3 regions of the Streptomyces sp. NPDC101393 genome follow, and region 1 is predicted to be linked to each of the others. Evidence: riboswitches for the same ligand, from Rfam matches in the RefSeq annotation. Region 1 holds a riboswitch; each other region holds the start of a gene.
The links. Region 1 has a riboswitch for cobalamin ahead of thiI (tRNA uracil 4-sulfurtransferase ThiI). Riboswitches for the same ligand answer to the same signal wherever they lie in the genome.

Region 1 (4,821 bases):
CGCGGGGTCGCCCCACACCAGGAACGCGCCGGTCCGGCCCGGCTCCAGCTCGTCGAGGATGAGCCGCTCGTACAGGTCGGCGCGGCGGTGGCGCCAGTCGACGACCTGGGCCTGATAGCGGGCCGGGCTCGCGGGGGAGCGATCGCGCCTTGGGTCCGCCGCCTCGACCACCCGGTGCCCCGGGCCGGCGTGCTCGGCCACCAGATCTCTGCGCAGCCGGGTCAGCTCGGACGCCCGCGCGCCCTTGTCCAGCAGGAAGAACACCTCGCAGGTCCGCAGGGCGCGCACCGCGGCCAGCGTCACATGCTCCGGATCCCCCGAGCCGATCCCGATGACCCGGATCCGCCGCAAGCCTTCCTCGCTCATGAGGACACCGCCGCGGACGGCCCCGCCGCACAGACGGCCGGAAGGGGGTGGCCGGGCGCGGTACCGCCGTCCGGGCCGGCCGCGCCGGCCTCCCCCTCCTCGGTCTCTCCCGGGTACATGATCTGGACGTCACGCAGCAGACCGTCCACAAGGTCGTCCACGTCGAGTCGCTTCTCCACCGAACGCAGATCGGTCAGCCCGGCCCGGAGGGAGGCACGGGGCGGCGCGAGGAGCTTGCAGCAGTCCTCGTCCGGCAGCACGGAGATCTCCGCGGTGCCGATGGACCGGGCCTCGTCGATGATCTCCTGCTTCTCCCAGCCGACCAGCGGCCGCAGCATTGGCAGGGTGGCGGCCTCGTCCACCGCGGCCATGTTCGCCAGGGTCTGGCTGGCCACCTGCCCCAGGCTGTCACCGGTCACCAGCGCCTCCGCCCGGGTCCGGCCCGCCAGTGCGGAAGCCGTGCGGGCCATCAGCCGCCGCTGTGCGACGACCTGGAGCTTGCCGGCTCCTGCGATGGCCAGTTGCTTCTGGGCGTGGCCGAGGGCGATGACGTGCAGCCGCCCGCCGGGCTGATAGCGGTTGAGTTCACGGGCGAGGGCGTACGCCTTGTAGACGGAAGCGGCGTTCGTGTAGGGAGCGCCGGTGAAGTGGACGAAGTCGCAGCGCAGCCCGCGGCGCATCGCCCGGTAGGCCGCCACCGGTGAGTCGTACCCGCCGGAGAGCAGCACCAGGGCGCGGCCGCTGGAGCCGACGGGCAGCCCGCCCGCCCCCTGGTGACGGGTCCAGGAGACGTAGCTCTCCTTGTGGTCGATCTCGACGGAGACCCGGACATCCGGGCTGGAGAGGTTCACCGGCACACGTCCCAGAGCTTCCTGGACGCGCGCACCGAGAAACCGCTCGAACTGCGACGAGGTCATCTCGAAGCTCTTGTCCCGGCGCTTGACCCGCACGGCGAAGGTGATCCCGGGCCGCTCGGCACGGGCGCCGGCGAGCGCGTCCACGACTGCCGTCGTGATGTCCGCGACGGTGCTCGGGAGGCGCAGGGCGGGCTCCACCGCGTTGAACCCCATCACCCTGCGGGCGCGCTCCACGAGGACGTCCTGCGGTACCTCGCCCCCGAGCACGGTGATGTTGTGGCCGGACGTGATCCACGTGGAGCCGCCGATGCCCCTCAGGGCGCGGCGGAGATTGTCGTGCAGCCGCTCGGTGAACAGGTGCCGGTTGCGGCCCTTGAGAAAGATCTCACCGTGTTTGAGCAGGACACAGGGCCCGCTCGGGTGCCCAGTTCTGGGGGAGGGGATGGACGTGATGCTCGGTTCACCGGGCACGAAACTCTCCTTCGCGAGTTCGTCGTGCGGACCGGCGCCGGGCCGTGAACGGGATGCGGCCCGCCCTCGTCGTGCGCAGGGTTGAAGGAATCGCACCACTCGCTCAGCGGCCCCGTCACCGGGTCGCTGTGCATACGTGCGTGGTGATCGCACCGCGCACGAGCAGTGGCAGGTCTTCGGACTCGTGGGCACGTCCCTGGGGACGGGACACCTACTGGCCGTCGCTTCCCGGGTCACACGCGTACCCAGTGCTCGATGACGGCGGTCGTTCCCACTCACCGCTGCGAGGCAGTCCCGGCATCCCACCGGGTTCCCTCTTACGACACCCCGCCTGGCGGACGGGACGAACCAGCTGCGGGTCCAGGGTAGACAAGGCTGCGCACGGTGCGTGCACCAGCAGGGGGAGGGGAGGCAGGGGGAGACGGAAGCACCGTCCGCTGGGGGAGTGGCGGCACGGGCGTGAGCGCGGGTGTGAGCGCGAGCCTGCCTACCCCGCGTGCTGTCGGCGCACCATCTCGGTGATCCAGATGGGCGCGAACGGAGACGTGCAGCCCGGGGGCGTCGGGTAGTCCTTGAGCACCTCCAGGCGCTCACCGATATCGAGGGCACGGGTGCGGAGCTCGGCGTGCTCGATGCCGATCTGAGCCAGGCAGTGATTCATCGCCCACTGCAGGCGAGCCGGGGCGTCCTTCATCTCCGCCTCGATGACGTCGAGCAGTCCTGCGAGGTCGAGGTCCTCGGGCTTCTTCGCCACGCGTTCGGTGGTCAGGGCCCAGCCGGCACTCGCCACCACCGGATCCGGATCGGCGGACCAGGCCAGGCGCAGCTCCTGGGAGTGCGGGTTCTTCTTCACCACGTAGTTCACGAGCCAGTCGTGCACCTTGGGCGTCCGTGCCTCGCGCAGCATGACGTCCAACTCGTCACGCCCGAACGCCTTGGGGCGGCAGATCAGGAGCGCCAGCAGCCTCGCCGCGGTGTCATCCGTCTCCCAGAGCCGGCACGCGAGGTCCTGCTGCGTCTTCAACCGCTTCGCGAGCGCGCGCAGCTTGGTGAGGTTCACACCGTGATCGTCACCGTGCTTCTCGTTCACCGCGCGTACCTTCGGGTCTTCCAGCGCGGCCAGCTCGGCCCTCACCTCGGCCACCGTCGGTGTCGTCCCGGCCATCTCGGCCTCCCCTCTCTCACGTGCGGGAACGACCCTATGACGGAAGTCGGCCTCTTGTCGTACCTACCCGGGCCGGGCGAGGGCGTGGGCGGTGGGCCGTGGCCGGTCAGGCCGGCGCGGGCCCGCTTTGCGTTCCTGGGGCCCGGCCGCCACCTTCTCTTCCGTACGTCCACTTGCCCGGTGTGCCGCTTCCGGTGCCTTACGCCGGCCCGCATGCGCGGTAGGCATCAGCGGCGAGCGGAAGCGGCTCGCCCGCGGTCTCGGCTTCGCAGGCGATCGGCTTCTTGGTGAGATCCAGCAGATCCAGTGTGGGCATGTTCCTCTCCAGCGTAGGGACGTCCTGCGGGTCGAGAAGGGCCTTGGTGATCTTGTGCAGGGGGTTGCCGGCCGGCTTGAGTCCGTCACCGGTGTCAGCTGACGCGGGGGAGGCGAGAGCGGTGGCTGCGGCGGCGACCAGGACCGCGGCGAGGATCGTGCGCTTCACGTGTTTTCCCTTCTCGGTCGGCGCGAGGTGCGCCGACGCACCCTGGGACAACGGGAGCGGCTTGCCGGGGTTACGGCATCCTGTGGTGCCCGATAAAGACCGGTACCGCCGCTTTTCTCTCGGCGCGCCATCGCCGAGGCCCCCACCGTCCCGCTGCGGGCGACTGCGGGCGGCCGGGCTGCGGGGCAACCGGGCCCGGCCGCAGATACGGCGGAGTCATGGTGCCGACCGTTCTCGGCATCCGGATCCTCGACCTTGCCTTGCCTTGCCTCGACCTTGCCTTGCGGTGCGGTGCGGTGTCAGCAGCGCATCCTGTCCAGTTCGCTGCCGATCGCCTCCCGTAGCGCTTCATGCCGCGGACCGAGCCTGAACTGCTCGTCGCTCCAGCGTTCGCGGGGATAGAGCCACACCGGAGCGCCCACCAGATCTGCTGGCTCCCACGCGAACCGCGGCCAGACATGCGCATGCAGGAACGGGTCCGTGTTCCCCAGGATCTCCAGATTCACCCGGCGGAAGGCCGGGTCCAGTCGTCGGCAGGACCGCTCCACGGCCTCGCCGAGCTGGTCCATGTCGGACAGGAACGACAGCCGCTTGGCCCTCGGCAGGTCCGAGAGGCGCTGCACACCCGGTTCGTCCACGAGCAGAACCGAGTAGCCAGGCAGGAACTGCACATCCCCGATCACCGCGAAGCCCGACGTCAAACGCCGCAGCACGGTCGGGTTCTCACCCCTCAGCGCGGTCCCGATCCGGTCCGCCCGCCAGTCACCAGTCATCACCGGAACCTACCTTGAGGTGGCAAGGAACTCTCTGCGCCTCCCATCCTCCGCTCGCCGGTGAAAGCCGAAGCAGGTGGGTGAGGAGCGGGCGGGCGTGGCCCTGCCGACCAGAGGAGCGGCACGGCACCGCGGGGTCAACTCGTCGTGCTCGTCGCCCTGTTGGTGACACAGAAGCCAGGCGCGGTCGCACGATCTCCACCGCGTTGCTGAGATCGGCACCTGGACTGCCTACTTCAAGCCGACTGTGATGTCGCGCCACACAGGGATCGGTGACTTAGGCGGTTCGCCGTCGTGCCGGGGCCCCGCACCGGGACTCCGGGGGGTCCGGCCCGGCACTTCCTGGGGCGGGGCTGCCCCAACCGCCACTTCCCTCCCACCGGTGGCCGACCGTTTCCCGGTACTCACCGTCCCGGTCGAGTAAAGAAACCGTGACGATGAGTAGTGCGTGGCCTTGCGACAAGTGGCCGGTAAGGACTGTCCCCGAAACGGCCTTTAGGCAATCATGGAGAACGACCGAGCGCCGGGGTGGTCATCGTGGCTCACCTGGAGGGTGGATAAGGGTTCCGTAATTCGTCTGCCTTCATCGAGGGGAGTGGCCCGTCGGTTCTCTGGTTCTGACCGATTCAGGGACTCAGGGTTTTTCCGACGAGGCATGGTGCACAGGAGCGGCGAACGCCCTTCCTTCCGTCCGCGGGAAGCAGC
Region 2 (4,821 bases), on a different contig from region 1:
CGCCCGCGTTCGCGCCGTGCGCCTCGCCCTGCCAGCGGTCGGCGGCGGCGAAGCCCGCGCCGACCTGGTCCTTGGCGGCGGAGTAGACGGTGATCTGGGCGCGCCGGCAGCCGTCGGGCAGGTCCCGTTCGCCCTGCAGCGGCCGGGTGTTGAGGTCGGACATCTCGTAGGAGAAGGCCGCGCTGCGCAGGGTGGGTTCAGCCTCGGGGGCGGTCAGCAGCCGCAGTTCGAGTGCGGGCGGGCAGGCCGGCGGCGTGCTGACGGCGTTCAGCGCGACGACACCGCCGGTGAGGAGCACCAGCGCCGTCAGGAACACCATCAGGACGCGCCGCCAGCGCAGGATGCGCACTTTCCACCAGCGGCGTAACCGGATCCGCAGCGGCGTCCTGGGCCGGACCTCGGGGGTGGCGAAGGAGAGGATGACGTCGTCGACGGTGTTCTGTTTGGCCGAGCGCGGCTCCCATACGTCGCCCATCGGCGTCTCCTCGCCGGCGAGCCGGTCGCGCAGGGCGCGGACGAGGTCCTCGAAGGTGACGAACGCCTTGCCGGGTATGCCGCGTTCGAGGATCTGCACGGCGGCGCGGGTGAAGAGGGTGCCGCCGGCCGGCTCCTCGCCGCTGAAGATCCGGCGGTTGGGCTGCGCGGCCATCAGCAGCGACATGGGTGTGCGGCTGGAGTGGAAGGCCTCGCCGGCGTTGCCTGCATAGCAGCACTCCAGGACGATCACGATCCGGTCGGCCCGCGCATTGCCGAGGTAGGACAGCACCAGGTCCTGCCAGGAGACGGTCTTGTGGCCGCCCTTGGCCGCCGAGCCGCCCACCATGAGCTGGAGGTCACCGCCGTCGGGGCCGACGCGTCCGTGGCCGGAGAAGTGGACCAGCAGCAGCCCGCGCGCCTCCCTGGTGACGGCGTCCAGCGCCCTTTCCAGCTCCCACGGCTCCTTGGGCCGGCAGATGACGACCTCGTCGCCGGTGAACAGGTCGGTGCCAGGGGCGGTCAGGACGCGCTCCAGCTGCTCGGCGTTGTCCTTCACGGCGGGGAGCTCGGGCAGATGCAGGTAGTCGCTGACGCAGATCAGCAGCGCACGGTTGTCCTTGCCCCGCGCGTCGTATTCGGACATCCGGCTCAGCCCTCGGAGGTGTTGCCGCCCTCGGCCGCCGGGCTGCCGGGATCGGGGCGTCCGGGCGCCGCGCCGTGCGGGAGACCGTCGCCGACCTGCCGCAGACCGCCGCCGGCGCCGCCCGCCTCCAGAGCGGGCTGCTCGCCCGCGGCGCGTTCCTCCCTGCGCCGCCGCAGCCATTCGCGCAGGGCGATGCCCAGCCCCTTGGCCACTTCGGCGGCGGCCGCGCCGACGACGACCAGGATCAGGTCGTCGACGCCGACGGCCATGTCCCCGCGGCCGGGCCGGTCCGCACCGCCCGTCGCGTCGTCCGGCCGCGCCCGCTGTTCCCATGCGTGCGGGCGGCGCGCCAGCCAGGGTTCGCGCTCCAGCCAGGCCTTGAGGTCGGCGTTGTCCTGCTGCGGATTGTTCGTGCCCGTGATCCGTAGGCGGATCTCTTGACGGTCAGCGTGCTGCGGCATCCCCCGGCCCCCTTCCGGCGGGCCATCGCCCGCCGTGCACCAGATAGTGACGCGGGATCAGGTCAGGGGGCAACAGTCCGTGACACACCCGCCACCCTGTGGCGTGCGCCACAGTGCCTGTCACATGGCTGCGGTGCAGGTCAAGGGTGAGTTGACGGGCATTCGCGGGGCGTGGTGGACTGCCGGGGCCATTCGGCGACAGATGAGGAAGTCCGGTGAGAATCCGGCGCGGTCCCGCCACTGTCACCGGGGAGCGTTCCTCCACCAAAGGTCACGGTCCGCTGCGCGCAGGCCCGTCGGGTCGCACGTGTACGGACTGGAAGGCCGGGGGAAGTGCCGATCCGGGGAGCCAGGAGACTCTGGTCGCCGTCACGTCGAGCCAGGGCGCGGACCCTGAGTGAGGACATACCGCCATGCCCGGCCGCAGTACGAGAACCCGTCCGGCAGTCCCTGTCGCAGCACCCCTCCGAGGCATGACGGCGGTCTGATCCGATGCGCGCGGAACACGTCACGTACGCGTGCGGCGCGGCCCTCGGCTTTCTCGGCGACCTGATCGTGGCGGATCCCCGCCGCGGCCATCCGGTGGCCGCTTTCGGCCGTGCCGCGGGCGCCGTCGAACGCCGGCTCTGGCACGACCACCGCGGCCACGGGACGCTGCACGCCGTGCTGTGCGCGGGCGGCGCGGCCACCGGCGCGGCGCTGCTGCGGCGCGCCGTACGCGGTCCGGCGCCTTCCCCGGGCTCCCCCGGCTCCCCCTCCGTTCCGTTCTCCCTCCGCACGGGTGCCGACATCGCGCTGACCGCGGCGGCGGTGTGGGCCGTGCTGGGCGGTACGTCGCTCGGCCGCGAGGCGCGGGCCATCGGCGGCGCGCTGACGGCGGGCGACCTGGACCTGGCGCGCGAGCGGCTGCCACATCTGTGCGGCCGCGATCCGCAGGCGCTGGACGGGCCGCAGATGGCCCGCGCGGTGGTCGAGTCGGTCGCCGAGAACACCTCCGACGCCGTGGTGGGCGCCCTGGTCTGGGGCGCGCTGGCCGGGGTGCCGGGGCTGGTGGGATTCCGGGCCGTGAACACCCTCGACGCGATGGTGGGCCACAAGTCGCCGCGGTACCTCCGGTTCGGCTGGGCCTCGGCCCGGCTCGACGACCTCGCCGGCTGGCCCGGCTCCCGGCTGACCGCCGCGCTGACCGTCCTCGCGGGGCCCGACCGGCGCGGCGCGCTGCGGGCCTGGCGGGCGGACGGCGGATCCCATCCGAGCCCCAACGCGGGCCCGGTGGAAGCGTCGTTCGCGGGCGCGCTGGGCGTACGCCTCGGCGGCACGCTGGCCTACGGCGGGCGGATCGAGCACCGGCCGCAGCTCAACGGCGGGGCGCCGCCGGTCGCTGCGCCCGACATCGCACGTGCGGTACGGCTCTCGCGCCGGGTGAGCGCGCTGACGCTGGCGACGACGGTCGCGGGACGGCTCGCGGTGGGCGCGCTGTACGCCCGGCACAGGAAGAGGAGGCCCCAGTGAACGGCCAGCACGGGCAGCACGGGCAGCGCGAGCGGTCGGGCGGGGCGGTCGGCGGTGGCCTGTTGGTCGCCGGGACGACGTCCGACGCCGGCAAGAGCGTGGTCACGGCGGGCATCTGCCGCTGGCTGGTCCGGCAGGGCGTCAAGGTCGCGCCCTTCAAGGCGCAGAACATGTCGCTGAATTCGTTCGTGACGCGCGAGGGCGCGGAGATCGGGCGGGCCCAGGCGATGCAGGCCGCGGCGGCCCGGGTCGAGCCGACCGCGCTGATGAATCCGGTGCTGCTCAAGCCCGGCAGCGACCGCAGCAGCCAGGTGGTGCTGCTGGGGCATCCGGTGGGTGAGCTGAGCGCCAAGGGGTACTTCGGCCACACCGGCAGCGGCACGCCGGGCGGCGAGGCCCCGTACGCCGGGCGCCGCGAGCAACTGCTCGGCACGGTGACGGACTGCCTCCAGGAGCTGCGGCGCACCCATGACGCGGTGATCTGCGAGGGCGCGGGCAGCCCCGCCGAGATCAATCTGCGCCGCACCGACATCGTCAACATGGGGATCGCGCGGGCCGGCCGGCTGCCGGTCGTCGTGGTCGGCGACATCGACCGGGGCGGGGTGTTCGCCTCCTTCTTCGGCACCACGGCGCTGCTGTCGAAGGAGGACCAGTCGCTGATCGCCGGGTATCTCGTCAACAAGTTCCGGGGCGATGTGTCGCTGCTGGAGCCGGGTCTGGACATGCTGCGCGAGATCACCGGGCGGCCGACGCTGGGCGTGCTGCCGTTCGCGCACGGGCTGGGCATCGACGAGGAGGACGGCCTGCGGGTCTCGCTGCGGGGCGCGGTGCGCGAGAGCGTGGTCGCGCCGCCGTACGGCAGGGACGTGCTGCGGGTCGCGGTCGCCGCGGTGCCGCTGATGTCGAACTTCACGGATGTCGACGCGCTGGCCGCCGAACCGGGCGTGGTGGTGCGGTTCGTGGACCGGGCCGAGGAACTGGCCGACGCGGACCTGGCAGTGCTGCCGGGCACCCGGGGCACCGTCCGGGCGCTGGAGTGGCTGCGCGAGCGCGGCCTCGCCGACGCGATCGCCCGCCGGGCCGCCGAGGGCCGCCCGGTGCTCGGCATCTGCGGCGGCTACCAGATGCTCGGTCAGCACATCGAGGACGAGGTCGAGTCGCGGGCGGGCGCGGTGCCCGGCCTGGGGCTGCTGCCCGTACGGGTGCGGTTCGCGGTACGCAAGACGCTGGCGCGGCCGGTCGGTTCGGCGCTGGGCGAGCCCGTGGAGGGCTACGAGATCCACCACGGGGTGGCCGAGGTCGAGGGCGGCGAGACGTTCTTCTCCGACGGGGAGGGGCAGAGTCTGGACGGGTGCCGGGTCGGCTCCGTCTGGGGCACGCACTGGCACGGCTCACTGGAGAGCGACGGATTCCGGCGGGCGTTCCTGCGCCGGGTCGCCGCGGACGCGGGCCGGGCGTTCGTGCCGGCCCCCGACACCTCGTTCGGCACCCTGCGGGAGGAGCAGCTCGACCGGCTCGGCGATCTGATCGAGGAGCACGCGGACACCGACGCGCTGTTGCGGCTCATCGAGAAAGGGGTGCCCGAGGGGCTGCCGTTCGTCCCTCCGGGGGCGCCGCGCGGTCCGGAGCGCACCGCACCGCACCCGGGCGTCGACACGCCCGGTCACCGCAATTCCCTTGAAGGGGGTACCCGTTAATGGCCTCGGCCCCATACCCATTCACCGCGGT
Region 3 (4,821 bases), on a different contig from region 1:
GCCGCAGGCGGCGGACAGGCCGGCGTTCTTGCCGGGCAGCCACTCCAGATTGCCGTGCTTGCCGAGGTGCACCATCGCGTCCGCGCCGAAGCCGCCGTCCTCCTGGGAGGCGGCGATCCAGCGGTAGGCGGCCAAGTAGTGGTGCGAGGGCGGCAGATCGGGGTCGTGGTAGATCGCGATCGGGTTCTCGCCGAAGCCGCGCGGCGGCTGGATGAGGACGAGGAGATTGCCGCGGCGCAGGGCCGCGAGGACGATGTCGCCCTCGGGGTTGCGGCTGCGGTCGAGGAACATCTCGCCGGGCGGCGGGCCCCAGTGCTGCTCGACGGACGCGCGCAGCTCCTGCGGCAGCGTGGCGTACCAGCGCTTGTAGTCGGCGGCCGGGATACGGACCGGGTTGCGGGCGAGCTGTTCCTCGGTGAGCCATTCCTGGTCGTGGCCGCCGGCCTCGATGAGGGCGTAGATCAGCTCGTCGCCGTCGCCGGAGACCAGGCCGGGCACCTCTTCGGTGCCGAAGTCGTAGCCGTCCGCCTGCAGGCGGCTCAGCAGGGCGACGGCGCTGGCGGGGGTGTCCAGACCGACGGCGTTGCCGATGCGGGAGTGCTTGGTGGGGTACGCGGAGAGGACCAGGGCCAGGCGCTTGTCGGCGGCCGGGATGTGCCGCAGCCGGGCGTGCCGCACGGCGATGCCGGCGACCCGGGCGGCCCGCTCGGGGTCGGCGACGTACACCGGCAGGCCGTCCTCGTCGACCTCCTTGAAGGAGAACGGGACGGTGATCAGCCGGCCGTCGAACTCGGGCACGGCGATCTGCGAGGCGGCGTCCAGCGGCGACAGGCCCTCGTCGTTCTCCTCCCAGGCAGCGCGCGAACCGGTCAGGCACAGCGCCTGGAGGATCGGTACGTCCAGGGCGGCGAGCGCACCGGCGTCCCAGGACTCGTCGTCGCCGCCGGCGGAGGCCTCGGCGGGCTTGGTGCCGCCGGCGGCCAGGACGGTGGTGACGATGGCGTCGACCGGGCGCAGCGCCTCGATCAGCTCCGGTTCGGGCGCGCGCAGCGACGCGACGAACAGCGGCAGCGGGCGCCCGCCGGCCCGCTCGATCTGCGCGCAGAGGGCGTCGACGAAGCCGGTGTTGCCGCTCATGTGGTGGGCGCGGTAGTAGAGCACCGCGACCTGCGGGCCGCCGGTGTCCGTACGGGCGTCCGGGCGCTCCAGCTGTCCCCAGGTGGGGGCGGGCGCCGGGGGTTCGAAGCCGTGGCCGGTCAGCAGCACGGTGTCGGAGAGGAAGCGGGCCAGCTGGTCGAGGTTGGCGGGGCCGCCGTGCGCGAGGTAGGCGTGCGCCTCGGCCGCGGTGCCGACGGGGACCGTGGAGGCCTCCATCAGCTGGGCGTCGGGGGCCTGTTCACCGGTGAGGACGACGACGGGACGGTGCTGGTCCGCGGCGAGCAACACCTCCAGGCCCTCTTCCCAGGCGCGGATGCCGCCGAGGAGGCGGACGACGACGAGGTCGGTCCCCTCCAGGAGCGCGGGCAGCTCGGCGACGTCGAGGCGGGCGGGGTTGGCGAGCCGGTAGGGCACGGGACCGGTGGCAGCGCGGGCGCTGAGCAGGTCGGTGTCGGAGGTCGACAGCAGCAGGAGCATGCGAGCGCAGGCCTTCCTCGGGGTGTCCGCGCCCCGGGTGGGTCGTAGGGACGGCGGGAGTTCCTGGCTCGCCCGGCGGTGGCCGGGTTCACAGTGGCGGGACCGCGCCGGATTCTCACCGGGCTTCCTCCCTTGGCGCCGTCGCTGGCGTCCGGTGGGTCAGCCGACCCACCGACCTGCATAGTAAAGGCTGTGTCCGGGGCGTGGGAGGGCGCCTCCGGGCCCGCGGTCCGCGGGTTCCCCGGGTGCCCGCCTCCCCGGATCCGCCACCCGCCGACGTCGGTATGCTCGCCGCCATGCCGCCCTCCCCCTCGCCACGGCCCGCACGGGCCGCACCGCCCCCACGGGACCGCGGTGACGCCTGCCCGGGAGCGCTGCGGCTGCACCCGGCGGCGGACGGCCGGCTGGCACGAGTACGGCTGCCCGCCGGTGACTTGACGGAACGTCAGGCCACTGCGCTGGGGGACGCGGCCCACCGCCTCGGCGACGGCCACCTCTCCCTCACCTCCCGCGGCAACGCGGAGCTGCGCGGCCTCGCCGACGACTGCGGCCAGGAACTCGCCGGCCTGCTGCGCGAGGCCGGTCTGCTGCCCTCGGAGCGCCACGAACGCCTCCGCAACATCCTCGCCTCACCCCTTGCGGGCCTGGACCCGCACACCCCCTCTGACGTGCGGTTGTGGGCCCGGCAGCTGGACACCCTGCTCTGCACGAGCCCCTCGGCGACCGCGCTCTCCGGCCGTTTCCTGTTCGTCCTGGACGACGGCCGCGGCGATGTGGCGACGCTCGGCGGTGATGTGACCTTGGTCGCAGCGCCCGGCGGGGCGCTGCTGCGCCTCGGCGACGGGGCCGCGCTGCGTATCGCCGGACCGGACGCGGCGCGGGCCGCGCTCCTCGCCGCCGGGTCCTTCCTCGCCGCCGCCGAGGCGTGCGGCACCGGCGCCTGGCGGGTCCGCGAGCTCCCCGCCCCACAGGTGCCGACCGCGCATGCGGTGGCGGCGGACCTGCGGGCGGCGGGTATCGGGGCCGTGTACGTCGCGGCGCCGGATCCGGGCGCCGTGCCGCCGGGCGCGGGCGCCACCGCTCCCGGGATCACCGAAGCCCCCGACGGCCGCCGGGCCCTCTCCGTCCTCGCGCCGCTCGGCCGGCTGACCGTCGACCAGTGGCGGCTGCTGACCGCGATCGCCTCCGAGGACGGGGCGGGCGAGCTGCGGACCACCCCCTGGCGCGGCGTGATCGTCCCCGGCCTGCCGGGCACCACGGCCGGGGCGCGGCTGCGCGAGCTGGCCGCCGCCGGCCTGATCACCGACCCCGGCTCCCCCTGGCACCGGATCAGCGCCTGCACCGGCCGGCCAGGCTGCGCCAAGTCCCTCTCCGATGTCCGCGCCGACGCCACGGCCGCCGTCGTCCGGGGCAGTACCCCGGCGCCGGTCGGCGGGCTCCCCGTCCACTGGTCCGGCTGCGAACGCCGCTGCGGCCACCCGCACGGCAGCTGGATCGACGTCGTGGCCACGGGCGCGGGCGACGGCGACGGCAGGGGCGAAGGCGCCAAGGATGACCGCAGCGCCCACGGGAGTGACGGCCCCGGACTCGACGGGGAGCCCGGATACCGGGTAACCGTCGTACGCCCGACCCCCACCACTCCATGACCCACCACCCCCGGCCCCAGCCCCACCACCGGCCACCTCCCCACTCCCACCCCACCACCGAGGGCACAGTGTTCGACTACGAGAAGGACGGGGCGGCGATCTACCGCCAGTCCTTTGCCACCATTCGCGCCGAGGCGGACCTCGCGGGCCTGCCCGCCGACGTCAGCCAGGTCGCGGTCCGGATGATCCACGCCTGCGGCATGGTCGACCTCGTACGCGACCTGGCCTTCACCCCCGAGGTGGTGGCGCGGGCCCGCGAGGCGCTGCGCGCCGGTGCGCCGATCCTGTGCGACGCCAACATGGTCGCCAGCGGCGTGACCCGTAAGCGGCTGCCGGCCGGCAACGAGGTGCTGTGCACGCTCGCCGACCCGTCGGTGCCGGACCTGGCCGCCCGTATGGGGACCACCCGCAGTGCCGCGGCGATGGAGCTGTGGCGGGACCGGATGGAGGGTGCCGTGGTGGCCGTCGGCAACGCCCCGACCGCGCTGTTCCGCCTCCTGGAGATGATCGAGGAGGGCGCGCCGCGTCCCGCGGCCGTCATCGGCATACCCGTCGGCTTCATCGGCGCCGCCGAGTCCAAGGACGCGCTGATCGCGCATCCGTCGGCGCTGGACCACATCGTGGTGCGCGGACGGCGGGGCGGCAGCGCCATGGCCGCGGCCGCGGTCAACGCCATTGCGAGCGAGGAAGAGTGAGCGTGAGCGAGCAGCAGGCAGACGGCGGCACCGGCGAGCGGGAGACCGACCGCCACCCCGCAGGAGAGGCGCCGGCCGCGGGCCGTCTTTACGGCGTCGGGCTGGGCCCCGGCGATCCGTCGCTGATGACCGTACGGGCCGTCCAGGTGATCGCGGAGGCGGACGTCGTCGCCTACCACAGCGCCCGGCACGGACGCTCGATCGCGCGCTCCATCGCCGCCGAGCACCTGCGCGCCGACCACATCGAGGAGGCGCTGGTCTACCCGGTCACCACCGAGTCGACCGATCACCCCGGCGGCTACCGGGGCGCGTTGGACGAGTTCTACGAGGAGGCCGCGGCGCGGCTCGCGGTGCATCTCGACGCGGGCCGCACGGTCGCCGTGATCTCCGAGGGCGATCCGCTCTTCTACGGCTCGTACCAGCACATGCACAAGCGGCTGGCACACCGCTACCCGACCGAGGTCATCCCCGGCGTCACGTCCATCAGCGCGGCCGCGGCCCGTCTGGGCAAGCCGCTGGCCGAGGCCGACGAGGTGCTGACGATCCTGCCCGGCACGCTGCCGGAGGAGGAGCTGACCGCGCGGCTGACGGCCACCGACGCCGCCGTCGTCATGAAGCTCGGCCGTACCTTCCCCACCGTCCGCCGCGCGATGGAACGCTCGGGCCGGATGCCGGAGGCGCAGTACGTCGAGCGCGCCACGATGGCCGGGGAGCGCACCGACCGGCTCGCCGCGATCGACGGGGACTCGGTCCCGTACTTCTCCGTCGCCGTCGTCCCCAGCCGCATCGCGAACGCCGCACCGGCGTCGTCCGCGGCGGAGCCGGACACGACGTCGGTTCCGGAT

Region 2: another riboswitch for cobalamin. It lies ahead of ACIRQ7_RS33420 (cobalamin biosynthesis protein); the one in region 1 lies ahead of thiI (tRNA uracil 4-sulfurtransferase ThiI).
Region 3: another riboswitch for cobalamin. It lies ahead of cobN (cobaltochelatase subunit CobN); the one in region 1 lies ahead of thiI (tRNA uracil 4-sulfurtransferase ThiI).

What each region holds. Positions count from the first base shown of each region.
Region 1 is NZ_JBIWNU010000002.1:854,740-859,560, reverse strand. It holds gene cobF (precorrin-6A synthase (deacetylating)) at 1-366, opposite strand, end outside; gene thiI (tRNA uracil 4-sulfurtransferase ThiI) at 363-1,694, opposite strand; cobalamin riboswitch at 1,844-2,062, opposite strand; gene ACIRQ7_RS09510 (DNA alkylation repair protein) at 2,182-2,859, opposite strand; gene ACIRQ7_RS09505 (hypothetical protein) at 3,059-3,343, opposite strand; gene ACIRQ7_RS09500 (diadenosine tetraphosphate hydrolase) at 3,643-4,116, opposite strand.
Region 2 is NZ_JBIWNU010000013.1:90,585-95,405, reverse strand. It holds gene ACIRQ7_RS33430 (caspase family protein) at 1-1,120, opposite strand, end outside; gene ACIRQ7_RS33425 (hypothetical protein) at 1,126-1,581, opposite strand; cobalamin riboswitch at 1,784-1,941, shown strand; gene ACIRQ7_RS33420 (cobalamin biosynthesis protein) at 2,074-3,093, shown strand; gene ACIRQ7_RS33415 (cobyric acid synthase) at 3,090-4,790, shown strand; gene ACIRQ7_RS33410 (putative cobaltochelatase) at 4,790-4,821, shown strand, end outside.
Region 3 is NZ_JBIWNU010000005.1:580,001-584,821, reverse strand. It holds gene cobN (cobaltochelatase subunit CobN) at 1-1,635, opposite strand, end outside; cobalamin riboswitch at 1,672-1,824, opposite strand; gene cobG (precorrin-3B synthase) at 1,932-3,281, shown strand; gene ACIRQ7_RS19195 (precorrin-8X methylmutase) at 3,350-3,976, shown strand; gene ACIRQ7_RS19190 (precorrin-2 C(20)-methyltransferase) at 3,973-4,821, shown strand, end outside.